Regions from separate parts of the Paenibacillus sp. G2S3 genome, predicted to be linked through region 3. Evidence: predicted binding sites of a transcription regulator. Region 3 holds the regulator's gene; each other region holds the start of a gene.
What was found. Region 3 encodes LexA, which represses DNA repair genes until DNA is damaged. Its sites were predicted from a motif close to CGAACATATGTTCG; they were not measured.
Positions count from the first base shown of each region.

Region 1: the regulator LexA is predicted to act here: its motif matches at 6,317-6,330, upstream of recA (recombinase RecA).
Region 2: the regulator LexA is predicted to act here: its motif matches at 8,444-8,457, upstream of QNH28_RS22125 (ImmA/IrrE family metallo-endopeptidase).

Region 1 is NZ_CP126095.1:4,091,467-4,101,619, forward strand. It holds gene QNH28_RS17860 (dipeptidase) at 1-881, opposite strand, end outside; gene QNH28_RS17865 (stage V sporulation protein S) at 1,030-1,290, opposite strand; gene QNH28_RS17870 (TIGR00282 family metallophosphoesterase) at 1,488-2,282, opposite strand; gene rny (ribonuclease Y) at 2,425-3,966, opposite strand; gene QNH28_RS17880 (regulatory protein RecX) at 4,284-5,015, opposite strand; gene recA (recombinase RecA) at 5,180-6,247, opposite strand; gene QNH28_RS17890 (competence/damage-inducible protein A) at 6,548-7,834, opposite strand; gene pgsA (CDP-diacylglycerol--glycerol-3-phosphate 3-phosphatidyltransferase) at 7,944-8,531, opposite strand; gene QNH28_RS17900 (YajQ family cyclic di-GMP-binding protein) at 8,685-9,176, opposite strand; gene QNH28_RS17905 (hypothetical protein) at 9,382-9,543, opposite strand; gene QNH28_RS17910 (helix-turn-helix domain-containing protein) at 9,625-10,153, opposite strand, start outside.
Region 2 is NZ_CP126095.1:5,033,548-5,043,700, reverse strand. It holds gene QNH28_RS22195 (GNAT family N-acetyltransferase) at 19-474, shown strand; gene QNH28_RS22190 (GNAT family N-acetyltransferase) at 551-1,027, shown strand; gene QNH28_RS22185 (restriction endonuclease) at 1,170-1,712, shown strand; gene QNH28_RS22180 (hypothetical protein) at 1,980-2,219, shown strand; gene QNH28_RS22175 (hypothetical protein) at 2,536-2,685, shown strand; gene QNH28_RS22170 (YjcZ family sporulation protein) at 2,716-2,820, shown strand; gene QNH28_RS22165 (YjcZ family sporulation protein) at 3,130-3,258, shown strand; gene QNH28_RS22160 (hypothetical protein) at 3,324-3,455, shown strand; gene QNH28_RS22155 (DUF2798 domain-containing protein) at 4,039-4,542, shown strand; gene QNH28_RS22150 (hypothetical protein) at 4,851-4,982, opposite strand; gene QNH28_RS22145 (hypothetical protein) at 5,171-6,151, opposite strand; gene QNH28_RS22140 (RNA polymerase sigma factor) at 6,148-6,642, opposite strand; gene QNH28_RS22135 (hypothetical protein) at 7,337-7,507, shown strand; gene QNH28_RS22130 (hypothetical protein) at 7,631-7,792, opposite strand; gene QNH28_RS22125 (ImmA/IrrE family metallo-endopeptidase) at 7,872-8,405, opposite strand; gene QNH28_RS22120 (YjfB family protein) at 8,556-8,732, opposite strand; gene QNH28_RS22115 (hypothetical protein) at 8,882-9,031, shown strand; gene QNH28_RS22110 (NucA/NucB deoxyribonuclease domain-containing protein) at 9,112-9,543, opposite strand; gene QNH28_RS22105 (cytidine deaminase) at 9,651-10,067, shown strand.
Region 3 is NZ_CP126095.1:3,758,666-3,768,818, forward strand. It holds gene rnz (ribonuclease Z) at 1-427, opposite strand, end outside; gene metH (methionine synthase) at 572-3,949, opposite strand; gene QNH28_RS16395 (FixH family protein) at 4,129-4,560, opposite strand; gene QNH28_RS16400 (HAD family hydrolase) at 4,822-5,607, opposite strand; gene QNH28_RS16405 (hypothetical protein) at 5,641-6,168, opposite strand; gene QNH28_RS16410 (DUF896 domain-containing protein) at 6,218-6,427, opposite strand; gene QNH28_RS16415 (LysM peptidoglycan-binding domain-containing protein) at 6,538-6,951, opposite strand; gene lexA (transcriptional repressor LexA) at 7,248-7,874, shown strand; gene QNH28_RS16425 (L,D-transpeptidase) at 8,146-8,484, shown strand; gene QNH28_RS16430 (hypothetical protein) at 8,632-9,012, shown strand; gene QNH28_RS16435 (hypothetical protein) at 9,234-9,812, shown strand; gene QNH28_RS16440 (MBL fold metallo-hydrolase) at 9,937-10,153, opposite strand, start outside.

The DNA.
Region 1 (10,153 bases), 330 kb from region 3:
GGATAATAACGAAGTAACTGCCCTATAAGATCAGGGTATTTTCCCGGATGCTCCAACTTCTCTACCCAAATATCAATGCCGTCAAAATCCGAGCCAAACATTATGTGCTTCTCTCCACCCAGACTACATACATGTTCAATGTGCTTTAACAAATCATCCATACGAGCCTTCCCATCATCACATACAAACCACGGGTAAAAGGTCAGCCCCATTCTCCCGTCCATAGCGATTAAAGCTTTAATCTGCTCATCATCTAAATTTCTAACATGACCACAAATGGCTGCGGCATTTGAATGAGAAGCTATAAATGGACGAGCGCTTAAATCAGCCAACTCCCAGAACCCCGCTTGCGACAAATGAGAGACATCCAGCAGCATTCCACTGTGGTTGCACCAATCTACCAGCTTTTTTCCTTTTTCGGTAAATCCACCATTACGCTTCTCTAGCACACCATCTGCTGCCCAATTTGCATTATTCCAAGTTACACCAAGAAACCGTACTCCAAGTTCGAAACAGAGCTGAGCATAAAATAAGTTCCCTTCTAAGCCGTCTACGCCCTCCAGAGAGAGCATTGCCTGTGGAGGCGCTCCAACCATTCGATTCCCGACTTCCTCCTTCCACCGCAACCACTGAAGCCCATCTGTGCACACTATCTTTTGCCTAAAGAGATCAATTTGTCTTAGAACTTGTTCAAAGCTAGGTTTACCTCTGGTAGCTGAAAGATATATCGCAAAACATTGCAGCTCCACCCCACCAGATGCCAGCCGGTCTGCTGTTACATCTAATCGAGGATCATTGTCAAAATTAATATCCGGGTATGCTTGCATTTTGCTTAGCACATCACAATGAAAATCCGCCACCTTAAGCTTATCAGCGCGCATTGTACACCCCCACTTTCTCGCAGTTCCAGCCGTACATTCCATTTCCAAGCGCCTACTTCAAATACTATGCAAAAAAACGCCAGACTATAAACCAAAAGCAAAAAACCTGTTTACATAAGTAAACAGGTTCATTCATTCTATAGGTCTATTATCTGGGTTCAACAATCAGTTTAATCGCGGTTCGATCTTCTCCATCAATCACTATATCAGTGAAAGCAGGAATGCAGATCAAATCAACTCCGCTTGGTGCAACAAATCCCCGGGCAATGGCAACTGCTTTGACTGCTTGATTCAGTGCTCCAGCTCCAATAGCTTGTAATTCGGCCGATCCACGTTCACGAAGAACACCCGCTAATGCGCCGGCGACGGAATTTGGATTGGATTTAGCTGATACTTTTAATACATCCATAGTAAGTACCTCCCCTGGGAAAATAATGGTGTTCTTCCACTACTTTAGATGTTATTCGCGAGAGAAGAAATAATTCCTTCTTTTTACGGACCACGTCTTCCAAAAACGGTGTACAAGATACTCTTTTACGATATAAAAAATATCACACTACCCTAGCACGGCGAAATTACCGAATTAAACTATACTCTGTTCTACACTTAGCTCATAACCCATTCACCTTCACGCAGCCGTATCTTCTCCAGACGAGTTGCCGCACCAGTATTTTCATCTAATTCTGCAAATAAACCATGAAGCTGCCACTTGCCTTCATCGACAACAAATCGTGCTGGAAGCTGAGTTGTGAACTTATAAAGTACTGCATCTCTTTCCATACCCAGAATTCCCTCGCTTGAACCAACCATTCCCGCATCGGTCAAATACGCAGTGCCTCCTGGTAAAATCACATCATCATTCGTTTGAACATGAGTATGTGTACCTACTACGATCGATGCCCGACCATCCATGAAATACCCCATGGCGATTTTCTCAGAGGTTACCTCTGCATGGAAATCGACGAGAATACATTTATGATCTCTACGAAGCTCTTCCACAATTTCATCTCCAACACGGAAAGGACAATCAATAGCAGGTAAGAATGTCCGGCCTTGTAAATTTACTATGGCCAGTTCTTTACCGTTCCCTTTAACAACTGTATAACCTCTTCCCGGTGTTCCTGGCGGAAAATTAGCGGGACGAATAATCCGAGCTTCATCATCGATGAATTCAAAAATATCTTTGTTGTCCCATGTGTGATTCCCCATAGTTATACCGTGAACGCCCCAGTTAAAAAATTCATTCGCAATCGCCTTGGTGATCCCTCTACCTGCAGCAGAGTTTTCACCATTCACAATAATGATATGTGGCTGATATTTACTTTTTAGAGAGGGTAGCATCTCGCGAAGAGCCTTTCTACCAACATTTCCAACGATATCTCCAATAAATAGTACTTTAATGATTCTCTCCTCCTAATCTTAACCGCTATATCTAATGAATAAGACCTCATATTCAAAAGAAAAAAGGCCCCGCTTAGGGGCCAATTCTCAACAAATATAAGAAAGTATAAGTTACATCTTATCCCTTAACCTTATATTCCACCTATTTAGCGTATTCAACAGCCCGTGTCTCACGAATAACGGTAACTTTGATATGTCCTGGATAATCCAGTTCACTTTCAATCATCTTCGTAATATCGCGAGCAAGACGGAATGCCTCTGCATCGTCAATCTTCTCTGGCTGTACCATCACGCGTACCTCACGGCCTGCCTGAATAGCAAATGATTTCTCAACGCCTTCGAATGACTCTGAGATTTCTTCTAGTTTTTCTAGACGTTTAATATACGTTTCCAGTGTTTCACGGCGAGCACCAGGTCTTGCTGCTGACAATGCATCAGCTGCACCAACCAACATAGCTATAACCGAGGTAGCTTCGCAATCTCCATGATGAGACGCGATACTGTTAATAACAACCGGATGTTCCTTATATTTCTTCGCTAGTTCAACGCCGATCTCGACATGCGATCCTTCTACTTCATGATCCAGCGCTTTGCCGATATCATGGAGCAATCCTGCACGTTTTGCAAGCACGATGTCTTCCCCAAGCTCACCGGCCATCAGTCCAGTTAAATAAGCAACCTCCATGGAGTGCTTCAATACATTTTGACCATAGCTTGTACGGAATTTCAGACGACCCAGAATCTTGATCAAATCTGGATGCAATCCGTGAACACCCACTTCGAAAGTAGCTTGTTCACCGTATTCGCGAATTCGTTCGTCCACTTCTTTGCGGGATTTCTCCACCATCTCTTCAATTCGAGCGGGATGGATGCGTCCATCTGCCACAAGCTTCTCAAGTGCCGTACGAGCCACTTCACGGCGGATTGGATCAAATCCCGACAAAATAACTGCTTCCGGCGTATCATCAATAATGAGGTCGATACCTGTAAGAGTTTCGAGTGCACGAATGTTACGGCCTTCACGACCGATAATCCGACCCTTCATCTCTTCATTCGGCAGGGTAACAACTGAAACTGTTGTCTCCGCTACGTGATCAGCTGCACAGCGTTGGATAGCGAGTGTGATGATTTCGCGGGATTTCTTATCCGCTTCCTCTTTCGCCTGCTGTTCAATTTCTTTGATCATTTGAGCCGTTTCATGGCGAACTTCTTGCTCAACATTGCTAAGAATAATACTTCTTGCATCTTCGATGCTTAAATTGGAAATACGCTCCAATTCAGTGACTTGGTTTTTGTAAATAACATCAATTTGCTGTTGGGTTTCATCAATTCGTTTCTCTTTGTTAGCTACTTGTTCTTCTTTTCTTTCAAGCGATTCCATTTTTTTATCCAGAGATTCTTCCTTTTGCAGCAAACGTCTCTCTTGCCGTTGGATTTCATTCCGACGTTCACGAGTTTCTTTCTCAGCTTCAGTACGGATTCTATGGACTTCGTCCTTAGCTTCCAATACCGTTTCTTTCTTCAGCGCCTCAGCGTCTTTCTTCGCGTTCTCCACGATGACTACGGCTTCTCTTTCTGCGCTTTGAATTTTAGCTTCTGCAAGGGATTTACGAATAAAATAACCGAACCCAAAGAATAATGCAGCTACAACGAGAACGATAATGACCCAGATCCATGCTTGCATCTGTTCACCTCCTCGTTGGTTCCTCTCCAAGGTATATCCCTGGGAATTGTGCAGTTGTTAAACTATCCGTTCATCACCATACAAAAAACCGGTAAACAACCGATTGCCATACTGCACATGCTGCACATGCACACTGCCCGCCTTATCCGGCGATTACATTTCATATGAGTTGTACGCGAATCGTTTTTAAAAAGTCCCCTTTTTGGGAAGGAAAAAGGTTTCTTACTTTATGCCGATTCATGTTATATTTTATTATTTATAAAAAGACATTGTCAAGAGAGTCGATATGAGCATTAATGTCAAGAGAATCAGTGAGTCTAGTAAAATTCCTCATCTTCACCCTCATAATTGTCTTCCTCAAGTAAAGTATTGATCACTTGTCGCACCATATCGCCCGAGAATCCACGCCGCATTAAGAAGGCTCCAGTCTTTCTGCGCTTATCTGTGGCTTCACCACGAATGAGATTCCATTTCTTACGTCCAATCTGAAGTGCACTCTCTAGTTCTTGTTCAGGACTGACATTCTCCAGTGCTTCCGAGATCAAGGTTTTGTCGATTCCTTTCTCACGTAGCTCTTGGCGAATCCACATTTTCCCCTTTCGCTGGTTCGTAATGCGTTGCTCCGCCCATTGCTTTGCATACAAAGGGTCATCAAGAAATCTTTCCTGCTGTAGCCGTTGCACCACTTCCGCAATAATAGTCTCCCCTATTTCCTTCTGCCGTAAACGGCGAATCATTTCCATAGCGGTTCGCGGCTTTCGTTCTAGATAACGAAGCCCTTCTACATAAGCTCGTTGACGCTCATCGGCAACAACAATTTCCTCCAAATCGGCTTTCATAAAAGAATTTCCAGTAATCATCCGATATTTAATCATGACGTCTTCGTGCACAGTCATGTTATAGGCTCCGAAATGTATGATATAGCGGTGGTCCGATTTCTTCTGACGTTCTACCTTAGTAATTTCTAAAAGTTCTCCTTCAGGAAAATCAGATAGGACCTGTACGTCCTGCTCATCCGATTCAAAATCCATGTCCAGCTGTATTACCATAGTTGCTTGTCACCTCATAGCAAGAAAATATCCCCACAAAGTGTGGCTTAACTTCGATACGTACTCAGGTACTTTGCGGGGACCCCAAATATACATTTTCTGATGTGTTAAGAAAAGACACCCTGCAACAATCAATCACAGGGCGTCCTATTCCTTAATAAATTCTATTGTTCGATTTCGAGAAGTAGTTTTTCTTCTTCCTCTTGCTCTGCAATGATTTCCGCTTCATTTGGTGCAGCAACAATAGTGGACAGGTTACTTGCTTCACGAATCTTGTTCTCAATGATGAGTGCAATATCTTGATGTTCCTTCAAGAACTGTTTGGCATTCTCACGTCCTTGGCCGAGACGCTCACCCTCATAGGAATACCATGCACCACTCTTATTCACGATGTCCATTTCAGTACCGATGTCTACAAGACTTCCTTCTCTGGAAATCCCTTCACCATACATGATATCAACATCAGCTTGTTTAAATGGAGGTGCTACCTTATTCTTCACAATCTTGATCTTGGTACGGTTACCTACAACGTCGTTACCCATCTTAATACTTTCAACACGACGAACATCCAAGCGCACGGAAGAGTAGAATTTCAGCGCCCGACCACCCGGAGTTGTCTCAGGGTTACCGAACATAACACCAATTTTCTCACGAAGCTGGTTAATAAAGATAGCAATTGTATTCGATTTACTAATGGCACCAGATAGCTTCCGAAGCGCTTGAGACATCAAACGAGCCTGTAGGCCGACGTGAGAATCACCCATGTCGCCTTCAATTTCCGCTTTAGGAACCAAAGCAGCTACAGAGTCAACGACAATAATATCTACTGCGCCACTACGAACAAGTGCTTCAGCAATCTCAAGTGCCTGTTCACCCGTATCTGGCTGAGATAGCAACAATTCATCAATGTTTACGCCCAAGTTACGCGCATACTTCGGATCGAGCGCATGCTCAGCATCGATAAATGCAGCTTGTCCACCTTGTTTTTGAACTTCTGCAATAGCATGAAGAGCAACAGTTGTTTTACCGGAGGATTCAGGTCCGTACACTTCAATAATACGTCCCTTTGGAAGTCCGCCTATACCTAACGCAATATCAAGTGCCAAAGATCCGCTAGGTACAACTTCCACTTGCATATGAGTGGATTCTCCCAGTTTCATGATCGAACCTTTACCAAATTGTTTTTCTATTTGACGAAGCGCCATATCAAGCGCTGCACGACGATCTGACAATCAGACCACTTCCTTCACTGTTTATAATAATATAATAACGTGTTTGTGAGGTCTTGCCAAGCTTTTTTTCGAACATACATTCGTTTTTTTTGTCTTAAGCGTTAATTATCCCTTTTATTGTAAGCCTCCCTCCGGATATAGAAGTTAACTATTTTCTTCACTTCACCGGACATCAACGACTTATGATCCTAACTAAAAATAGTGATCAAAATCTCTGCAGATATACAAAAAACCGCAGCAAAGAAATCTCAGTGCCACGGTTCTTCCGTATGTTTCAATTATAACTGGGCTAAACTCCCATTACAAGTCTGAACCCTCAAGTGGTGTCTCCACCTTGCGTTCCTCAAGTCTGCGCCATAGTCGATACAGCAGAGCTTTAACAGTACGCAGGCGGATATTTTCACGAGTACCTTTAAGATTAAGCTCATATACCTCTGTCTTACGCCCACGTTCAGCCAGACCAATAAATACAAGCCCAACTGGCTTACGTTCAGAATAGCCCGGTCCTGCTACACCTGTTACAGATAAACCGAAATCACTGTCCGCGATCATTCTCACCTGATCAGCTAACACCTCGGCAACTTCACGACTCACTGCCCCAGGAGCATTTGGCCCCTCCAAATAAGCACTTGGCACATTCAGAAGCTTTTTCTTTAGGTCGTTAGAATAACAGACAATTCCTCCCGCAAACATCGAAGCACTACCTGGAATGTTGGTTATACTCTCCATCAGCAAGCCTCCAGTGCAACTCTCCGCCGCGCTTAAAGTCAGACCTGCATCCGCCATCCAATCCACAATTAGCTGCTCCAGTGGCACATCAATATTTGCATATAAATGTTCTGGTAAAATCTCTTTGATCTGATTCTCCAGAATCTCCAGCTTCTTGAAAGCTTCATGCTCGGAAGGCGCCTTTGTCGAAATACGGACGGTTACCTCTCCCTCTTTAGCGTAAGGAGCGATGGTCGGATCAGTCTGGCTGTGAATAAGATCAATGAGTTTATCCTCAAGCAGGGATTCCCCGATACCAGCGAATTTAAGCATTTTAGAATAAATTGGCATTTCTGTCGTCAGTGCATGCTGCTGGAGCCACGGTACAGCCTTATCTACGAACATCGGTTTCATCTCACGAGGTGGACCAGGAAGCACAATATAATATTTCTTTTCATGCTCAAAAGCAATACCAACAGCAAGACCGATCTCATTCGGCAAAGGTGTTGTTCCTTCAATTATAAGTGCCTGTTTACGGTTATTCTCCGTCATAACGATCTTTCGATCATCAAAGAAACGTTGCACATGATCCATTGCCATGCGATCTATATGGAGTGTTCGACCTAGAGCAGCAGCCAGTGCATCTTTCGTAAGATCATCCTCTGTCGGACCAATACCACCGGTAAAAATGATAACATCAGCTCTACTTTGAGCGATTTCAATCGCTTGCTGCAAGCGACTGCTGTTATCGCCAACCACGGTTTGAAAATATACATCAATGCCAATAGCAGCTAGTTCTATAGACAAAAACTGGGCATTACTATTTACGATTTGACCGAGCAAAAGCTCCGTGCCTACTGCTATAATCTCCGCTTTCATACCTGGCTTTCGCCTCCTCGTTATAATGTAGATACACTGCTTTTAGGGTTTAAAAAAGGTAATAGGTGCTTTACCTATTACCTCTCCTATATATAGCTACCTAAAATGCTTAAGCATTATGCAGCTGTAGCAGATCCTTATTCTTCACAAAATAATCAATTCCAGAGTAAATAGTGATCAAGGCTGCAGCCCAAATGGCAATATCGTCTACAGGAATGCTGACGAATTGAAATGGGAAATTGTTCAACAACAGCAGTGAGATCGCTACAATTTGTACAACCGTCTTTATTTTACCCCATTTGCTGGCGGCAACCACTTTTCCCTCTAACAATGCTATCTGGCGAAGCCCGGTTACTGCGAACTCACGACTTATGATAACAATTGCGATCCATGAGTCACATCTGCCCAATTCCACAAGTGAAATCAGAACTGCAGAAACTAACAGCTTGTCCGCTAACGGATCAAGAAGTTTACCGAGATTGGTGACCATATTATATTTCCTTGCTATGTAGCCGTCTATTCCATCTGTGCTCGCAGCAAGCAAAAAGATTACAGCTGCTACCAAATGATTAACAGATAGCTGAAAAGAGCCCCAATGTATCGGTTCTGGATAAAAGCTGAAATCCACCAGTAAGAAAAACATCATAATCGGGATCAGGCAAATACGTGCTAGCGTGATGCGGTTGGGCAAATTCACTGAAGTTCCTCCCCTAAATCGTTCATACAAATCGCCTGAGTCAGGCTCATCTATTTCTACTTAAGCAAGTATATTATAGCTATAAATAGGTGTCAAAAAAAATACAAAGCACCCCGCATCATGGTGCTAATAAGCACTGCGGGGTACAAAATTCTATTTTAAGTTGTTGAACTGCAGGTCCAGCGGCAAATCAGCTTTACGCAAAATCTGGATAATTTGTTGCAAATCATCGCGACTCTTACCAGTTACGCGGATCTGATCTCCTTGAATCTGGCTCTTCACCTTCAATTTCGAATCACGAATCAGGATATTAATCTTTTTCGCGTTCTCCTGATCGATTCCTTGCTTAAGCCCTAAGCGCTGACGAACACTTCCCAGAGAAGCTGGCTCCACTTTACCGAAATCCAAGTTTTTCAGCGTGATGCCTCTCTTTACCATCTTTGATTGTAAAATATCAATAACAGCATTTAACTTATATTCATCCTCAGAGGCGATAATAAGAGCGTCTTTCTCAAGCTTCAGACTGCTTTTACTGTTCTTAAAGTCAAATCGGTTATCAATTTCTTTCTCCGTTTGGTGAATCGCATTCGTTAATTCCTGCATATCCATTTTAGATACGATATCAAATGAACTTTCTGAACTCATAACTCCACGTCCTTTGTTCTTTTTAGTCTGCTACTATTATAAAAGAATGATACCCTTAAGTCTAATTTTGGATAATATGTACCTCACCCGACACAGAAAACAGCCCCACAAAGTGGAGCTTTTCCTTCGAAATGAGTTCTGTTCAATGGGTAGAAACACGTCTCCAGCGGAAGTATACCATTGGAGACGCTCATTTCTAAGTTTTCTATCTGCTTCGGACTGGGTTTCGAAACATATCCAGAATCCCAAGCACAATATGCGCAAGACCGAAACCGAGAATTCCATAACCCCAAGCACTTGGTGTCATATAATATCCGATGAGACTGACAACAACCCCAAGTCCAGCAACAATCCAGCTAACAATCATAAAAATGTACACCTCACTTTGGCTAAGAACTGGAAACATTCTTATGTTCCCCGTAAAGCCAAAGTCTATGCATCGTATTTCTTATTGGCCTGTTTCATTAGTCTGGTCAGTAGTATCTGTGGTTCCTTCATTCTGGATCGCTTCGCTTCCAGTACCATCATCCAGATTAAGCAGCAGTCGGGATGAAGTCTTTTCATCTGTAATTACTTGTCCATTAACAGTAATCTCAGTAGCTGGTGAATAACCAGATTTAATATAGATTCCTTCACTTCCAAGAACAAAACTCATACGATCTCCTGCAGCTGTATTACCAAATGAGAGTTTCTCACCTTTAGAGTTCTCACCTTTATACACCTCAAGCCAACTTACCCCAGTAGCAGAAATCTCAACCTTCACTTCACTTCCAGCCGGAGCTGAAACCTTGAATTTTGTTGTTTTGCCTGACTTCCCATCCGGTGTAACTGTAATGGATTGCGGAGAAGGCGTAGGTGTTGGAGTCGGCGTAGGCTCTGTAGTAGGTTCAGTTGTTGCTTCTGCACCTGCCGAAGAAGTTGGCGCCACAACTCCACCTCCTGAAGCCGGTGGTGATGTTTGTGCTGTCGTAGGATCC
Region 2 (10,153 bases), 1.3 Mb from region 3:
TTATGAAGGAGTGACTTAATGCAAGCTATTAAATCTATAATAGATTGTCCAGAGCGTCATATAGAGTTTGCTGAATATGTTAAAGAAAAATGGCCAAACGTACAGAACGTGGTACTCCCTAAAATTGACGAGAGTTTATCGGCTGAAGATGGTTTGCCATTAACATTTCTGCTATTAAAAAACGACAAAATAATTGGATTTTATCAATTGATTGAGCAGGAATATATAATTCGAAAAGATTTATCGCCATGGATTGCTCCTTTGTTCATTGACGAGAATGAGCGAGGGCAAGGTTTAGGTTCAGTATTGTTGGAGCATGCCAGAAAAATGGTGGGGCAATTGGGATATACGAAGGTTTATATAACGACTGACCATATTCGTTACTATGAGAAATATGGATTCAGAGAAATCGGTTTGGATAATTTCGAATGGGGACGACCCACCAAAATCTATGAGCACGACACTATAAAGTAATTTATCGCAACATGTTTTTTTTGGGACTTAACTAACGGGAAACGATAGTTGAATCTACAGAGGGATGGTATCAAACATGGACTATGAAATCAAAATAGCAACCTTGGAACATAAAGAAATACTCAGCAACCTGTTACAATTCTATATTTATGATTTCTCAGAATTTATGGAGTTGCAGTTTGAGGCAAACGGTAAATATGGTAATTATCCAATTGATGAATATTGGTCTAAAGACCCCAATTATCCATATTTAATCAGTCTCAATGGGAAAATTGTTGGATTTGTCTTAGTCAAATTAAAAAATCGGGAAGAAGATGACGCCTATTTTTCTATTGCTGAATTTTTTATTGCGAAGAAGTATCGTAGGCTGGGATTAGGGAGATTGGTTGCTAAAGATATATTTGATATGCACCAGGGAAAATGGGAAGTTTACCAAATAGATAACAACAAGCCCGCTCAACTCTTTTGGAAAAAGGCAATAGAAGAATATACAGGAGGAAAATTTACTGAACGAATTGAAGTAGGAAGAAGAACACAAGTATTCATTAGTTAATGATATTCAGGACTAGCAAGGGCTTACGCTAACGGGAAACGTGAGTCCAAAAACCAACAGTAGTCTAGGGCTTTTTCTTACCAGTCATATATACATAATGTTCCAAATAATTTATATTAATGGGGGTTGCTGGTTGACAAAAATGATAATTTTGTTGGTTATTCTTGTTATCGTTACTGCTGTTTTTGTATTCAAAGTTTTATCAAGAAAGAAGAGTTACCCTCCCCAAAGTATAGTAATTGATCCACTTAAGATTACGATCCAGGACATAGACCGAATGGAAGACGGAACTGGCTTTGTAGAATATCTGTATCGTTTATTTTTGGCCATGGGTTATAGTGATGCATATAAAACGAAAGGAGGCAGAAATTTTGGATCTGACTTAGTGTTTACAGACGGGGAGGGGGTTCGAAATGTCGTTCAGGCAAAGCGTTATTCCTATCCAGTAGGGTTAGGAGCTGTTCAAGAGATCTATAGTTCCATGAGATATTACAGGGCTAAAAAGTCCATGGTAATATCCTCAAATCAATATACCTCAGCGTGTGAAGAACTTGCTAGTTATAACGCCGTAAGATTACATAGTAGAAGTGACCTTATAGAAATTATAAACTTTTTCAAGTCAGGGCAGATTGATAAAGCAAAGGATATCCTTGAGTCAGAGCCCAGGTTTATACTGGATTCATAGGATAATAAAGTAATTAAGAAGGACTTCAAAGTTGGAAAACGATGGGTTGCGAAGAAATAGATAGTTCGTAGAACAAGGAGCTTTTATACTGATGAACAATGAAGATTTTCAATACAGAAATACATACTTTTTCGTAGGGAATCAAACGATTCTATGGATCACCATACTTGGAATGATACTGTTAGGATTTGTATTGTTTTATTTGATTAAGAAATACATAAAGCAGAGAAAATGAGGCCAGGGATTCTAATACATAGGAGTGCTGTAATGAAGAAAATCTTCAAAGAATTTGGTGTCCATTTTTGTGCGGCAACAATTCTTCTAGGCATTTCATTATTGTTCAATGATTATGATGTTGAGGAACAACAATCTTTGTTGGTTGTAATGATGTGTGGAGCCCTCATATCTATTGGTGGATATAACTATTTGAAAAACAGAAAAGGTGTTGTTGTGATGATCGTAGGAGTTATTGTATTAGGAGCAGCGCTTTGTACCTTATCTTTTTAGGAGTGATTATATTGAGTAATATATACAAAGTCCTAAAGACAGACTCTGAATTCCTTTCGGCTGCTTTGTCATAGTCACAGGTAGATATACTTGAACGCCGTGGTGATCTAGCTGGCTGCATAATTGATTGTGAGGGTCCAGTCCAGAAATGGGAGCGTTAAGGTTGCTGATGTTTATTACTTGAGAAATGAATATATCAAATACCCCGTCTACCTTAATTGGTTAGCGGGGTTAATTTCATATCTCAATACCCAAGCACGATCAGGAAACTGGCATATCCTACATTTGTATTCAATTACAAAGGAGGAATTCACGAATGGGCGAATTTGTTGGTGGATGCGGATGCGGTATTGGAGAACGTGAACGTGAACCTGAACGTTTTGTTGGTGGAGCCTTTACATCCACAGGTGCAATCTTGGTGCTCTTTATCTTGTTGGTCATCATTACAAAAGCCTGTATATTTTAAGTAGTATTAATTTACAAAGGAGGAATTATGATGGGTGAATTTGCTGGAGGGTTTGGCGGAGGTTTTACTTCTACGACTGCAATTCTGGTTCTGTTTATATTGTTGGTAATCATATCTAAAACTTTCTTGATTTAAGTTTCAAACCTCCCACTATGACCAGCACCCATAGTGGATATCTGCCAGTAGATACTTGCGGATTTGTAATGAAGATAATGAAAGTTGCCCCCATCAACATTAAGTCGTTGGGGGTAGTTTAGGTTTATACGATAAACTCTGTAAATACTGGACTATGCAGCATGCCTGATTTGGTCCAGATCCTCATTCTAACCTTTGCCCACAGTCGGGGCTTTAAATGGATAGATATCTCATTACCTATTTACCCAAGCGCTATGGGGGGAATTGCATAAGCTAAGATGTACTCAAATGCAGAGGAGGTAATTTGAAATGAGCGAAAATGTTGCTGGCTTTGGCGGTGGATATGGCGGTGGTATCGGAGGAGCCTTTACATCTACCGGTGCAATCTTGGTACTGTTTATTCTCCTTGTAATTATTTCTAAGACTATCTTGTTATAAAATGTTAGCCGAACTCTCAATCGTTTAATCCGTCAGCACAACTGACGGATTTTTTACATATGTGAATGAGTATCGGCCAAACAATTGAAATGATATATCTGGATAAAACAGGTGAAATTACTCAGCGGAAGATTGAAGTGGATATGCCACTGAAACGGCTATCATCTTCGACGGATGGCTGCACACAGAACTTATGAGTATTTCAAGGCGCGGCCATTGGATAGATTGATTGTAGGACAAACTCCAGGGTCTAAGGGTCACATTGGTCACGAATTTGGTCACAAACTCATTTTAATTCAATTTAATCAATATTAGATAATTCCAATAATAACAAGAATTTCTGAATAGAGTTTAAGGCGTTTATCCCTTTCCTCTATATCAGTTGGTTAGAGCGGTCGGCTCATAACCGATTGGTCGGGGGTTCGAGTCCCTCAGGGCCCACTTAGCAAAAAACCTTACTTTGTAAGGTTTTTTGCTGTCTACAGGCACAAAAATTCAAAAGGAAGAGAATTAGGAAGGCTGGAATTTTGAGCTTGCTAACGGATGCACTGATACCAGATTTATCGCCATGCGCTTATCGCAGAGATAGTATAAATCTTTATGATTGAACTAAAGGGCAGAGGGATTTAATATATCTTAAATAGAGGTCTGACATTCATTTGAAAAAAAGTGCTATAATTATTAAATCAGTGTGTAGAGATATTGGTCTTTTTTTGGGCCAAAAATATATGTCTCATGATACGTCTGCCATCTGAAATATGATTCACGGAGATGACAAACATGCATGGAGACACAAGACTGCCCAGAAACGGAAAAGAAGGTATATTATTTTTACTCATTATTTCAATCATTTCAGTAAACACTATTGCCCCTATTATTGTGGGGTTGGAACGTGGCTTCAGTAAGGAAGTGTATATAGATACACTAAAGGTTATTCCGTTTATGTGGATGATCGTAGTTTTTTCCGTAAGATTAGTTGCTGGGCCGATTGTTGGGAAAGTGATGCCGAAATTCATGGGACAAACCGATGGATTTAATGCTAGGGTGCTGTTGAATACTTTATTGAATGTTACGGTGTTATCTATTTTACTATCGATTATCGGCACATGGGTTGGGACGAAACAAATAAGTCTAGAGCCACTTAAAAACTTCCTTCATATCTGGCCAAGAAACTTTGGTATAGCATTTTGGATTGAACTGTTGGTTGCTCAGCCGATAGCAAGATTTGCGATGAAAACATTACACACAAGACAGGATCGTAAAACAGAAAGTGTAAATGCGTAACTAGCTGAAACGTTGTATACGAATAAGAATCTCAGGAACGTCCATGGTGGGCGTTCTTTTTTTGAGTCCCGTTATCATAGCGGTATTGAACATGTAAAAGAGCCATCATAGGATTAACCTACAACGGCTCTTTTACACTATGTACTTTCTCTAAAAACAATTCTTCAAAAAAGCTTTGTAAAGTTTTTCGTCTATCTCTATTAAACTCTTCTTTCCATCCTTGAACTGAACTGCAATTATATGAACTCCTTTATTCTTAGCTGAAAGGCCATCGAGCAAACCAACCGGTCCGAGTAGAAATCCTCCCACTAATCCTCTACAGTGTTTTTGTCTATTGTGATTGTTTTTAAAAAACCAGTTTGCAAATTTACAATTCCAAGAGTAGACATTATTACTTTACCTTCATAGTCACCAGCAATAACTTTATTTTTTGCACCCATCTAATCACTTCTTCTTCAACATATATATTAATCGACAACAAAAAGGGCGCTGTTGCAAAGCCATGAAATGGTTTTGCAGCAGCGCCTTTTTTTTGTATCCAGCTAGACTTTTCTAATGGGTATGGTGCCCGAAAAGTTGTCCCAAGCTTTGCTCCTATCGCTGTACTCTCGGTTTCCGATCATCATTCTTATAGTTTCATACTTTCCCATAGCTGCTGGAATGCCCCGGACTCGACCTCGAAGAATACCGGCGCCTGGCCGTAGCGTACAAGTCCTTGACCGAACAGCGTCAGTTCTACCCGGGCGTTGTCATCCAACTGGAGATAGAAGACCTTGCGGTCTTCGCTATCGTAGATGCCTTGCTCAATAAGCGGCTCTGCTGCCAGTGGTTTGGCTGCTTGGAGTGCCGTCAGAAAGCCTTTAAGCGCCTCGCCGTCAGCGAGCGGTGTGTACTGCTGCTGTCCGTTGTTCCAGCTGTCGAAGCTTTCCCACTGTGCGGAAGTAATTCGACCTTCAAGATTTAGCTTGCCAAATAGATCTGCGCCGCTGTTTACGGTGATCCCGTTTGTATGCTCATACAGTTCGGCGAATACCTCGCCGTTGATTTCCGAATAGGACATAATCAGGAAACTGGAATCATATCCCTTCACGGAATAGATATCTGTCTCACCGATGTTAGAAGCTAACTCAATATACTTGTCTTTGCCGCTCCATTCATCGATGCCACCAGTAGTACGTCCCAGCTTGTCACCGCGCAGAGCGGCAGCATCGGCTGCGTTGATTCGAGTCGCAGACTGTGTATAAATGTTATCTTTATATACGACCAAGGCGATCATATCTGTCATAGCTCCAGACTTGGTATCCGGCAGTTCCACCTTCGGAATGACAATGCTTCCAGACGCATTTGTACCAGAATTGCTTGAGCCCGGAGTAACCTGGGCAATCTGCTCTTGGGGACTCTGGCCATTTAACTGCTGCCATATATTAGGTGCGGCCAAGCCGATCCCGGCGGCGAGGACGATACTTGCCGCGATATAAACCGTCTTGCGTGGACGTTTCCGTTCCTGCGGTTGCTCCAGTTTGTCGATCAAATCTTTTTTCATCTCTTCACCTGGTTTCATAGAATCCACCGCTTTCTTGTATAATGTTCGAAACTGATCTTCTTTCATTGTGATTCCACTCCTTCCAGCTCCAGTTTTAACAGTTGCCGTCCCCGTTGAAGTCTCATCTTCACAGCTGACTGACTAATCTGCAGAATCTTGCTGATTTCCTGGATGGGATAGTCCTCGTAATAATAAAGATGGATTACGGTTTTATACTTCATAGGCATCGCCATAACTAACTGTAGTAGAGCCAAATCCTCGGGGGAGTCTACCGCAATCGGCTCAGCATTTTCTAGCTTAACCTCGCGCTTGCGCCAGCCTCTGCCCAGTAATGTTTTACAATGATTGGTGATTACCCGGATCAGCCATGCTTTCTGATGTTCAGCGTCTTTGAACTTTGGCGCTTTTTCTATTAGCTTGATGAAGGTATCCTGAGTGGCTTCTTCGGCATCTTGGCGGCTGCCTAAATGGACCAAAGCAATCCGGAACAGCATATCTGCGTAGATTTCGTAACTCTTTATCACATGATTTCCCGGCCGGGTCATGGATCGTTGCATGATTCTATGCCCCCTTTACCTATAACACCATTTAGGACGGCATTTGGTCACATTATGTTCCTGAGAAAATTTGTTAGCGATTGGGATAAACAACTGCCGAGTCACAATTTATTTCCTGAGACTTCCGGACTCAGATGTCGTTATTTGCAAATTTATTGCTTTTGGAGCGGGGGTTCGGACTCAAGTGCAGCTATTCCATCTCAAGTGGTATATATTTGGTGTTTTTTATGCCAATAGAGGCTATGGGGTCCGTTAGTAAGCTAAAAGAGGGATTATGCTGCGTATAAGGTCAGCTGTGTCCGATAGCTGCAAAGTACGCCCAAAATAGTATCTAACTCAAATGATATTTTTACTGTTTCAAGGGTTAGAATCAAAAAAACGCGATTGCTCCAGCAGCCATATCATGACTGCTGAGACAATCGCGTTTTTATAGTAGTAGTTCCCCTTTACGGGAGGGTCTCCTCAATATGTTTATATGTATAGTTTGGGTCAAACCCTTATGATTTCGGAAGGTATGAAGCGCTAAAGAAGCGACTCCATATACAATAGTGAAGGTAATAAGGAATATTTTTGTTCTTTTCTTCATTAATTCCCTCCATTTAGATAAAATGTATATATTATAAGATAATATATTGTGACTGGTATGTCATATCTATTGTATCTTGTAACTACACATTAGAAGGGAGGAATGAAGATGACGGAACAAGAAGAGAAAATACAGGAGTTGGAGCGGCGAATTAAGGTATTGGAGAATCATACTAGTCCCAGGCTACCAGGTCTCAGAATCTTATGGTTTATTATTTGGGGGTTTGTGGGTATATTCCTCATTCTAATTCTTATTGGTTTGACTCAATTTGTCGCATAACAGAGCTTATAATTACAAATAAGGCAGCAAATTTCCCACCGATAGTTAAACCCGCGTAGGTAAAGAATTGCCTGGGTATACTATACTTGCTGCCTTTTTATTATGAACTTACACAAATCATCTTCAGTCGTCTTTAGGTTCTTGCAATAAAATGGAGAAGGTTCCCGTTTCATGATCCACTTCAATCGACTCGATCCCAACAAAATCCGGAATTTCGGGGTGTACTGCATCTACGTTATAATCTGGATGAGTCATCAATAATTCAATTACTTTAATGGCTTCCATATCGTTCCCCCTTGCGAGAAATTCCACCATAATTATTAATGGTCCTTCATTGCGACTACCCTTATTATCTCCGCAGTCATTATTGAATATGTGTTAATCGTTCTTCGTTTCTTCCCATCACGGCCAATAATTGCCCCTGAAAAACACGTCTTTGAATTTGATCAATCCGCTGTAAAGCCAGCTCGCTTGGCACTTGAAATTCTGCTGCAAGATAGCTGATCGCCTCTTCTCGTTGTTCAGGCAATGTCATTCGTGAAATCATGGAGTAGGGCATAGCTGCATAAAGAATAAAACGCTCGGATTCATCCTCCTGTGCCCGCGTAAAATGCTCTGGCATCAATATTTGATTAGTACCATGGCGGAGCAGGTGACAGAGCTCATGGAGAAACTCTAGCCGCTGCAGACTGGCTGGAAGCCGGTTGTCGATAAACATGGTGTACATCCCCGCTGATGCTTCGATGCTCTTGCTTCTTACATCCAAATAATGAACCCAAATATTAAGCCGTTCTGCAATATAAGCAATCGAAATTTGCGAAGGCTGAGTAAGGTTCAGACGCTTGTATAAATCTTCCGTCCACTTCTCCAGCGCAGTCATTTGATAATAGGATTTCATGTTATTCACATCATTCACCTCATTCAGAATCAATTATAGGATCGTATGTTCGTATAATAAGACAAAAGAAAAGCCCGAGGGGCTATGTAGGGTAAAAAATATAAGGACACATAAGAACGAGTGTTCTTGTGTGTCCTTAGCATAATGCAATTAAACACTAATATCAAGTGTTTTTCCTAAATTCGGAGCAACGCTTTTGCCCAGCATTTCCACCATCGTTTGACTCTGGGTTTCAGCCTGATTTTTGGCAATATTCATGACTTGTATTCCTACATTTTGAGCTAAGGATGCTTGGCTCATTGCTATTGATAATGCGGCTATATCCATATTGCACCTCCTTTGTGTATATCCTGTTTATCGACTGTGCCTACCGAATTCATTAGGTGAATAGCATTTGTTTGCCAATTCGCCCAAACGGCTTATCTCCCTTTTACATATCTTGTGCTGTAGTCATTAATCATTAGGAGGAATTGAAAATGGGATTTGAACATGGTTGTGGATGTAACGTAGGTCCGGTAGTAAGCCCAGCAGCAGTAGGTCCGGTGTGTAGCCCTTGGACTTCAACAGGAGCTATTCTGGTACTCTTCATCTTGCTGGTTATCATCACTAAAGCTTGCTTATTCTAAGCTAGCTAATGCACATTGTAGCCCCATCCGGTGTATACCGGATGGGGCTATTCTTTTGAAGCATTGTTCACGTTAGCTTATTATTTGAACATAAATTCTACGCGGGTTCCGTCCGCATAATCTTCTAATTGATTGCCAACCCAGCTTCCTGCGCCGCGGTTATCTTTTGGGGTTATGTATTCAATGTCGGCCCCTTGGCCACCTTCATTACACATGGCCATGGGCCATTCGTCGCGGTCGTAGCCTTTTTTGGTGGGGATCCCTTTTAAGGATTCTTTGCGGTTCTCTTCAGCCTGCTCACGGTTAATGGTGCATGTGGCAGATTCCCCTTTGGCAATCGCGTCCTGAATGTGCTTGGCGGTCTCAGGATAACGATCTGATGGGAAGATCAGCTGAACAACTTCTGAATCAGATGTGGACGAGGGGGCTGCCGGATCTCCGTTCTGTTCATACCAGTAACCGCCCAAAGCAAGTAACACAACAATGATGAGACTGGTGAGTAATTTCTGTATTTTCAAATCTGCTCCTCCTTTTTTGGAACTTAAAATAGTATATCTTATATCATAATGCAGTGCGATTTAATATACTTAGGAAAAATAAGAGGAGGACGGAATTGGATATGGAGTATTTGATTACGATTGAAGATCAGACGCTTATAGCCTCTGCTGAAGATATTATTACTAGACGTTATGAATGGGAAAGACACCATGTAGGGGCAGCGCTCCGTACTAAGACGGGTGAGATCTTTACAGCGGTGCATGTAGAAGCTAGCATGGGGCGGATTACAGTCTGTGCAGAAGCGATGGTGATTGGAAAAGCGATATCCGAAGGCTACAAGGAATTTGATACGATTGTTGCGGTAAGGCATCCTGATCCGGACAGCGAGGAAAGAGAGATTAAAGTAGTCTCTCCCTGCGGGATGTGTCGTGAGTTAATTGCTGATTATGGGAAGGACTGCAAAGTCATTGTATCCGAGGACGGCCAATTAGCCAAATATGATATTACTGAATTACTGCCGCTGAGATATACGAGGTAATTTGGAGAGTTTGGTCGGGAGCCGCTAGGCTCCTTTCTTATTGAGCCGTGAATTTATTCAGCAGTTCCTTACACTGTCCTAAATTA
Region 3 (10,153 bases):
CAATACGATGCTCTAATAATGCGGCCTCAACTTTAAATCCATCATCCTCGAAAACCGTTCCTCCTGTATGCTCGACAATTTCAATTTTGTATGGAATCCGGGATTGGCTCACAGCTAAAGATATATCTAAGTAGGCTTTCAATCCAGGGGGGCCATAAACCGATAAAGGTGAAGTCCCTCCCTGATAACCACGACTCGATAACAGACCTGGAAGGCCAAATAGATGATCTCCGTGTAAGTGAGTAATGAATAGCTTTTCCAGCTTTCCTAGGCGAATCGGTGAGCGAAGAACTTGATGCTGAGTCCCTTCCCCGCAATCGAACATCCAAATACTACGGCGTTCTTCCAGTAGTCTTAATGCAATAGACGTTACATTGCGTTGTATAGTTGGTACCCCTGCATTCGTACCTAAAAAATATAATTCCATCCCTCTTCCTCCCTTCTTCTTATTGGCTGAACTATCTCTTATCTATTCTAAACGTCCTTCTTCCAGCAAAAAACCCCCCAGTTACGGGAGGTTCCGCTGAAAGGGATACAATCCCCCTACAGACCGGGTGTATAAATGAAAGGTTTACAGCTTCTCTACATTAAAATACTGCGCTTCTGGATGGGCGAATACCATCGCTGAAACGGAAGCCTCGGGCTCCATCATAAAGCCTTCTGTGAGGTGAACACCGATATCCTCCGGGGATAATAGCTTAAATAGCGGTCCCTGATCTTCCAGATCTGGGCATGCAGGATAACCAAAGGATACACGAATCCCTTGATATCTTGCTCCATGTCTTTGTTTCATGGTCATATCTGCAGGATCTGGGAAGCCCCAAGTATCACGCATCATGTGGTGAACGCGCTCCGCTAAGCCTTCTGCTATTTCTAGCGCTACAGATTGTAAGGCATGTGAGCGTAAATAATCTCCATTATCCTTAAGGGCTGTAGATAGCTCACGCACACCGTGTCCCGCAGTTACTACAAGAAATCCTACATAGTCCATAATTCCACTGTCGACCGACTTCAAGAAGTCCGCCAGACAGAGATAAGGCTCTACACCTTGTCTTGGGAAAGTAAAGGTATGCAGAATCTCAGCTGTATTCTGTGGATTATACACGATAATATCGTTACCACTTGATTGTGCCGGGAAGAATTGATACATCGCATGAGGTGTAATCGTGCCTTCCAGCATCGCTTGATGTAGAATGTCATCTACAGTACCTTTTAACTCAACAGTTCTTTGGTCACCAGCAGCTAACTGCGCCTCTACAGAACCACGTAGCCCTAGATGATGACCGAGCAGCATTTGCATGTTCACATAAGGGATAATATGCCCCAATGGATAATTCCGAATGACATGGCGCTCTAAATCCGGTGGAACAAATACAGGCGCATCTGGAGAAATTTTGGAGCGTACGGCTCTAGTTAGCGTAGGAAGCTCTTGCTTAGGTGCAACTGCCACTGCCGATTCTGCTTCCACTCGAATTTCCTCGGCAATTTTTTCCCGTTCAACAGGGTTCATAAGCCGATTAGCAATATCTAGTCCATCCATAGCATCCTTAGCATACAGTACTAAACCATCATATTCTGGACGTATTCGTGTTTTGGTGAATTTACGAGTCAAGGCAGCGCCACCTACCATAATTGGCACATCAATCCCAGCCGTGCGTAAGTCTTGTGCAGTCAGCACCATCTGCTGTGCCGACTTTACGAGTAGGCCAGACAATCCGATCGCATCAGCTTTTTCACGACGAAATGCTTCGATAATGGTCTCCGGTGGTACTTTTATACCCAAATTAATGATCTGATAACCATTATTCGATAAGATGATCTCCACCAAGTTCTTACCTATATCATGTACGTCGCCTTTTACAGTTGCCAGCATGATCTTGCCTTTTACCGCTGTCTCATCCTTCTTCATAAACTGCTCCAAATGACCAACAGAAGCCTTCATCACTTCAGCGCTTTGCAGTACCTCAGCTACAATCAACTCATTGTTATTAAACAGCCGTCCAACCTCTGACATCCCGGCCATTAGCGGGCCATTGATAATCTCCAAAGGTCCTGATTTGGTAAGCGCCTCATTAAGGTCTGGAATAAGCCCTTCTTTGGTGCCTTCAACCACATATGAAGCCAGACGCTCTTCTAGCGACAGGTTAGAAATTTTCTCTTTTTTCTCAATCTTCTTCCCACGGAAGGCGGCTACAAAAGCAGCAAGCGTGTCGTCATTCGTATTATAAATCAATTCCTCAGCAAGACGACGGTCTTCAGCAGGAATAGAAGCATAACGTTCTACCTTCTCGGTATTTACGATCGCATAATCCAATCCAGCCTTAGTGCACTCATAGAGGAATACTGAGTTCAGTACTTCACGCCCCGCTTCCGGTAATCCAAAGGAGACGTTACTGATTCCCAAGATCGTATGAACACCTGGCAGAGCTTCTTTGATTAGACGAATTCCATCAATGGTTTCTTTGGCAGAGCCAATATATTGCTCATCCCCGGTTCCTACAGGGAATACCAACGTATCGAAAATAAGATCTTCTCCGGCTAATCCGTATTTATTCACGAGTAAGTCGTAGGAGCGTTTGGCAACTTCCAATTTGTCCGTAGCCTTGATTGCTTGTCCTGTCTCATCTATCGTACCTACAACGATAGCTGCGCCATACTTATGAATCAAAGGAGTGACCAGCTCGAATTTTTCTTCACCATCTTCAAGGTTAATGGAGTTAATTATCGCCTTACCTTGACAGTATTGTAACGCCAGATCAATAACCTTAGGATCGGTAGTATCGATCATCAGAGGAACTTTAACCTTTTTTACAACTAATTCTAGAAACAGCTTAATATCCTCAATCTCATCACGGTCTGGATCTTGCACGCAGACGTCGATAACTTGAGCACCGCTCTTCACCTGTGCACGGGCAATTTCTGAGGCTTCCTCATATTTGCCTTCGACGATAAGACGTTTAAACTTGCGCGACCCTAATACATTCGTACGTTCACCTACCATGTAAGGACGGTTGTCGTTCTCAATGTAGATAGGTTCAATCCCTGAAAGAGCCGGTGGATGATTCCCTGCAAGCGGACGTGGTGGAAATTGTGAAAGTGCCTCCGACATAGCACGGATATGTTCCGGTGTTGTTCCGCAGCAACCCCCTGCAATATTAAGCCAGCCCTTTTCCGCAAACGCAGCAATTTTACGTGCAAGAGAATCTGGAGATTCATGATAATGTCCATTCTCATCTGGCAGCCCAGCGTTCGGATAACAACTCACAGCTGCTGAAGAGATTGCAGAAAGCGAACGAATATGATCACGCATGAACTCAGGACCCGTTGCACAGTTTAGACCAATAGAGATTGGCTTCAGATGTTCTAATGAAATATAGAATGCTTCAATATTCTGACCGGCAAGTGTTGTACCCATCGGCTCTATCGTTCCCGAAATCATCACTGGCAATTTGATGCCTGTCTTCTCAAATGCATTTCGAATACCTATACTTCCAGCTTTCACGTTCAGAGTATCCTGAGAGGTCTCTAGCAATAACGCATCTACTTGACCATCAATCAATGCCACTGCCTGTTCCTCGTAGCTATCAACGAGCTCTTGGAAAGTGACGCCTCCTGTAACAGAGAGTGTCTTTGTTGTAGGACCCATTGCACCTACGACATAACGGGGACGATCTGGTGTATCATATTTATCAACGGCATTACGAGCTAGCTTTGCTGCAACCAGATTAATTTCACGAGCCCGCTGCGGAATATCATATTCAGCAAGTACAACAGACGTTGCACCAAATGTATTCGTTTCAATGAGATCAGCACCTGCTTCAAGATACTGCTCATGAATCGTCTGAATTACTTCTGGACGAGTTAATACTAGCATTTCATTACAGCCGTCTAATTCTTCCCCACCAAAATCCTCACCTGTCAGAGGCACCTGTTGGATCATTGTGCCCATTGCACCATCTAGAATTAATATTCTTTGTTGTAAGCTTTCCTCAAGTGTATATTTAGCCAACGTATAGTCCCCCCAGTAAAACATTAGAGTAAGTTTAGCAGAATAAAGGAATTTCGGAAAGCCTTCCTTTCCACTCTGCATTATCTGTAATTACAGGTTATAATTGCTATTCTTTTTAATTATGGTTTCACAGAGAGTTCTTTATTAGGCATAGAATGCTGAGTTCTAGCAGTTACATGCGATGTAACAATATATTGTCCTTCTTTCGCAAGTGCTCCTTCTGCTTGATAGATTCCATCACCGACTAGCTTCCCTTTAAGCTCAATTTTCTGTTCCTCATCATCTTTCCTCACAATTTCAAATAAAACCTCTTTCGCATCATCCACAGCTAAGTTTTCTTGCGTCACCACAGCCTCAAAGGTCACCTTCTGATTTACAACAACCTCTTCAGGACTCCAATGTAACTCGACCTTGATAGGCTCCATAGACATGTCCATGTTCATATTCATATTATGTATTCCAGATTGTTTGGTTTGGTCTGATGAACATCCTCCCAGTACTAAAAGTGTTGCACCTAATAATAAAGGAACTATTGTTCTTGAAATCTTCATTTAGAGTCCTCCCAGCCGATTTGAATACTATGAATCTACCAATTCATGTTATACATTCTCCATCTATTATACACATTATTATTGGTTTTTCAGTATTTCGCATCAATTCAGCCTAACTCTTGTGACTTAAATCATATACTCATAAATCTCAGCAATCTTTCTAAGCATTATGTAGATACAAAAAAAGACAGCAAGCCTCCTAGTTACCCAGGAACTCACTGTCTTCATAAGGCTTAAATGAATGTAAGCCTCTACTCAACTTTATAAAGATTGGACCAATGAAAGAAGCTCTCCAAGATGTTTGATTTCATAATCCGGCTGAATTTCCGGATCTGGCTGTTTGCCTTTTCTATTAATCCAAACCGTAGTCAAACCTGTTGCCAACCCACCACGAATATCCGTTGTAAGCTTATCTCCGACCATAACCCCTTGCTCAGGTGCAATATCTAGAAGCTCCAGAGCATGCAGAAAAATATCCTTATCCGGCTTTCCTTTGCCGAAGCTTCCAGAAATCACGATGTGATCAAAGAAAGGAACGATTTCAGGTACGCCATCTAGTTTCTCTTGTTGCAATGCAGGGCATCCATTAGTCAAAAGCAATAGCTTAACTTTTCCCTTCAGCTCTTCAAGCACTTGAATCGTTTCTTCATAGATGTAAGGTCGATTTCTACGCTCCGCTGCGAATTTAGCTGCTAACGTCTCAGCAAGACCTTCGTCCTCTACACCAAGTGCTGCAAGACCACGACGCCATGCCTCTTTACGGTATCCCGGTGCAAGCTGCTCCAATTGACGGAATTCCGGCTGTTCACCTGCAGTAAAGTTCCCCCAAAGTGCTTCAAACGGATTAATCCCAATCATTTTTGTAAATGGGTTCGTTTCGTAGGATTCATATAGTCCTATGGCTTCTTTACGCACCGCAAGTTCCAGTTCTTGTGGATCAATCGTGTCCCCGGCGGCTTCACATGCAGAACGAAATGCTTCATTGACGCTCCGATCATCCCAGAGCAGTGTATCATCAAGGTCAAATAGTACGGCGGAAATTGGCATTACAGGTCTCCCTCTCCCATGGCTGGTTAATTTCTAATCGTGAACTACTTCAATTTGGTGAGCTTTTGCGAATGCTTCCAGTCTAGTCCCCATTGCATTTGTATCATAACGATTCATAAGTCTGGTAAAAATCCATTTCGTGCGTTTGCCTTTATGCTTAATGACAACAGCTCCACGCGAAAGGATGATTTTCTCAATATCAGAAGCTGGCAGATAACGTTCGCGATTGAATTTTATAGTAGATAGTCTAGCATTCTCTACCTTCAAGTACGGACGTCGAAAGAACAGAAGCGCCGCCAGTAAGTAATACAAAACGACTCCTAGCCAGTTCATAAGCATACCATTGCCTTTGGCCTGATCCACTGAACCAATCATCCAAAACATAGTACCAAGCACCAATAACACTACTGGAAATGCAATATTACGGCCTTTAAAGGTTTCACTGTTCTTACCAGGAGACTTAGATCTAGATGCGTAAATCGTTTCCTTCCCCTGCTTCTTTCTTTGCTTGTTAATTTGCTGTGTGTTGCGTTGAACCATTCTTTCCCAAGAACGGGCCATATGCGTTCCCCCTAGTCATCCAGTAATATCTATGAAAAGGAACAGGGTGTTAATGCTTAAGCCCCTTGTTACCTTGTTCATGCTCATCATTATCGACCAATTCAATCGTATTCAACTGTGCTCGGAAGTTATTGCGAATATTCCCCAAATAAATTTCACGAAGCTTGGCGCGTTCCGCCGTTTCCTCTTGATTAAGGCCTACGCTCTTCTGTTTGCGTGCCAATTCGTTAATACGCGCGACCAACTCATCAATATTCAAAAACTTTCCCTCCCCTTATAAATTAATTCTAACTCTGCCATGAGAAAAAGAGCTTGTCAAGGTTTACTCCCTGCAAGCTCTTCATGTCCTCTTATTATGTTCTTAGAATATTAATAAATAGGTAAAGTGAGGATATCTCCAGCATTAATCTGACTGCCTTTAATACCGTTGGATTTTTTAATTCCTTCTATATATACAGCCGTCTTCATATCAGAAGGTTTATTCTCAAGTGCAATACTCCAAAGTGTATCTCCACGTTCAACCACTACGCGCTTCTCATCTTTCATTAAAGTAGTAGATCCTGCAAATACATTACCTACTACTGTAAGCCCTGATAGTACAAGCACAATAATCAATGTCAGCTTAATAACAAAATCTCTCCGGAATAAACGCATCAGTCCTTGAAGCAAATGCTCTGTAAACTCTTTAATCTGAGCAGAATTTCGGGAAATAGGATTATGTCCTAAAGATTCAACCACGGGGGCTTTATCGTAGATGCTACGGTATGTACTGTATTTTAACATGAATATCATCCTCCAAACACTTGTTCTTACTTTTGAGATTATAATAACACGAACATGTGTTTTGTTCAATACTATTTCAGAACAATTGTTCTCTTTTTTTCTGAAATTAATATTTACCATATTATTCATATAAAAAAATCACTCTTATCATTTAGATGAAGGAAACGTAATCAATACGAGACTACCATTTATTAACTCTTTCGAATTAATATTTATAATAGTTAGAACTTATGTTTGTGCGAACGGTAGTTCTATGTTATAATTTTCCCAAACATTACTATATGGGGTTGATTCCAATGTCAAAGATTTCAAGTCGCCAGCTGGCGATCCTGGAATTTATACGTAGCGAAGTCCGCAGCAAGGGTTATCCTCCTTCCGTCCGGGAGATTGGTGAAGCTGTTGGACTTGCTTCCAGCTCCACAGTTCACGGTCATTTGGATCGGCTAGAGAAGAAGGGACTTATCCGTCGAGATCCAACGAAGCCTCGTGCGATAGAATTGCTTGGCCAAGAGGATTCCGAGAATGTCCATCATTTCGCACAAACCGTCGCTCGCATTCCTGTCGTAGGTAAGGTTACCGCCGGGGTTCCTATCACTGCTACTGAGAATATTGAAGACTATTTCCCGCTTCCAACTCACTATGTTGGAGATAACAAAGTATTTATGTTATCGGTTCAAGGTGACAGTATGGTAGAAGCAGGAATTATGAATGGTGACTATGTAATTGTTCGCCAACAACAAACGGCTGACAACGGAGATATCGTTGTAGCTATGACCGAAGAAGATGAAGCAACCGTGAAGACCTTTTATAAAGAACGTGATCATATCCGTCTTCAGCCGGAGAATCCGGCGTACGAGCCTCTTCGCCTTAATCGCGTGACCATTCTCGGCAGAGTTATCGGATTATTTCGAGATATCCACTAAGCATGCACTCCTACCAATCGTAAACGGATACCGCCCTCTAAGGGATGGTATCCGTTTCTGCGAGAAGTATAAGGAAAATGTGTTGTATTAAATATATATTTTCTTAGATTTTAAAAGAGCTGTTCCGCAAATGTGGAACAGCTCTTTTTCTGCTATTTTGTTCAACTAATCCTCTTTAGAACATATGTTCTCATTGATTAAAATGGCCATTTTTAATGAATAACCGTTTAGGCGTCCTGCTCATATCCTATTTAGAAAGGAGTGTTGCGCAATGCCAAATTACCGAATTATAGTGGATCTGACGCAGCGTATGCTTTATCTTCTTGATAATGATACTGTGATCAGGGGATTCCCCGTCGGAATCGGTAAAATGTTAACTCAATCACCATTAGGTGATTTCACAATCATTAACAAACAACCCGATCCAGGTGGTCCATTTGGAGTCTTTTGGATGGGTCTATCTAAGCCTCACTATGGGATACATGGAAATAATGATCCCGCATCCATAGGGCACGAGGTTTCCCACGGTTGTATTCGTATGTACAATGAGGATGTATTAGCACTAGCTGCGATTGTTCCGATTGGAACACAAGTAACGATCAGGAATTAAATCTATCCATAGATAAACACGCCTCACTCCTAGTTCCATGGATGGGGTGTGTTTGTATTTAAGTATTTTTGATGACGAACTAGGAATTATGCGGTTATATGTCGAATATTGTTAACAGGATTTCAAATTGAAAGGAAGTGTTTAGTTTTGAACAACTCAAAAATTAGAACTCTCGTCGATTTCAAAGTCGATGCACTTGTTAAACTCTCTGGCTTATTATTAAATAACGATCAGGCTAGTGGAAAAAAAGTAAATCTGCTCACCTCATTCGGCAGCATTCAAGGGACGATCTCCCCTTCCGCCTCCAATAAAGAGGATGTATTTGACTTAAAATCTCTGATGGATGATGTCATTGTAGATGAATACATATCTTATTTAGGTGCAGAACATCCCGATAAAAATTTCAGCTATAACTTTGTAGTCCTAAACGAGGTTACTGTAAGAGTCTACGCTAATTATGAATCTCCGATCGAATACAAACAGCTAATTGTTTATACCGATCAAATCACAGCCTTCAATTTCTTATAATTTCGACGTAATTATATTAAAAAGCACTCAGGCATCTGCCCCAATTTTGCACTCAGATTGCAGAATCGGCAGATCTCTGGGTGTTTTCTTTTTTCTAAAAAGAAGCCGTTCCTAAATTTCCACGATTTTCGCTTTTAACAGATACTAGTAGAGAGAATTCAGGCATATCTTTCAATAAGCAATAAATCTTGCTCTACTGAGATAACAGGAGGTGTGATTACATGCTGATTTTCTTGATGTACATGTTTGCTATTATAGGAGTAGCCTTAATTCTAAGCGCCGTTATTCTAGAATTAAAAAAGCTATCTGCTTCTTCAGAACTTTCTAGGCTGTTAAACGCAATCTCATCTTTTAACATCATATTTACCAAAACATTTATCCCCCCCAATCAGTCTCACTTAATCGCGCTCAACGAATCTTATAAGAAAATAGCCATAGGTAGCAGTGATCCGAAGACAAGCAAAAAAGCTATAGCAAAGCTATACTCCTTCGATAATGTAATGGGATCAGAGATTGTTGTTAACGCACTTACCCTTTCAAAAGTATCTAAAAGACAACAAAACAGTAAAACAACTGCTTCAAGTGCGAATATTAATGTGCTTAATAACGCTGACGAAGAGGCAGGAGTTATCGAGGAACTTACACTTAAAATATATATAAACAGCAATGGGACTTCTGTGTATAGCATCTCCTTCTTGCCAGGTTTATTACCTATTCAACAATCCGATAATCAGTATAAAGAAGCCTTCTCCCAAGTACAACAATTGCATGCATTCTTCAGGTCGATCGTATCCGAATAGACGTCCCCTCCCACCTCTTATTACTTCTCTTTACTTTTCCCAATTAGAAATTTTGAAAACCTTAAGGAATGACAAAAAAACGGTCCTTTTGAGAGGGCCGTTTTCGCTGCATCCAACATTCATTTTAAAATTGCACACTAAATCCGTTAAATTGATGAATGCCCGTACCATGAGCGACTAGATCACGTTCACGTAATTCACGAACTGCCTTCATAACCTCTTGCAAAATAGCTGGATCTAGACCCAACGTATTATGAGAGCCGAATACTTGAGATACATTTGAAATTTGCGCAATCTTTTCTAAAGAAGCCACTAAATCTGCCGGACTAGTAGAGGGATAA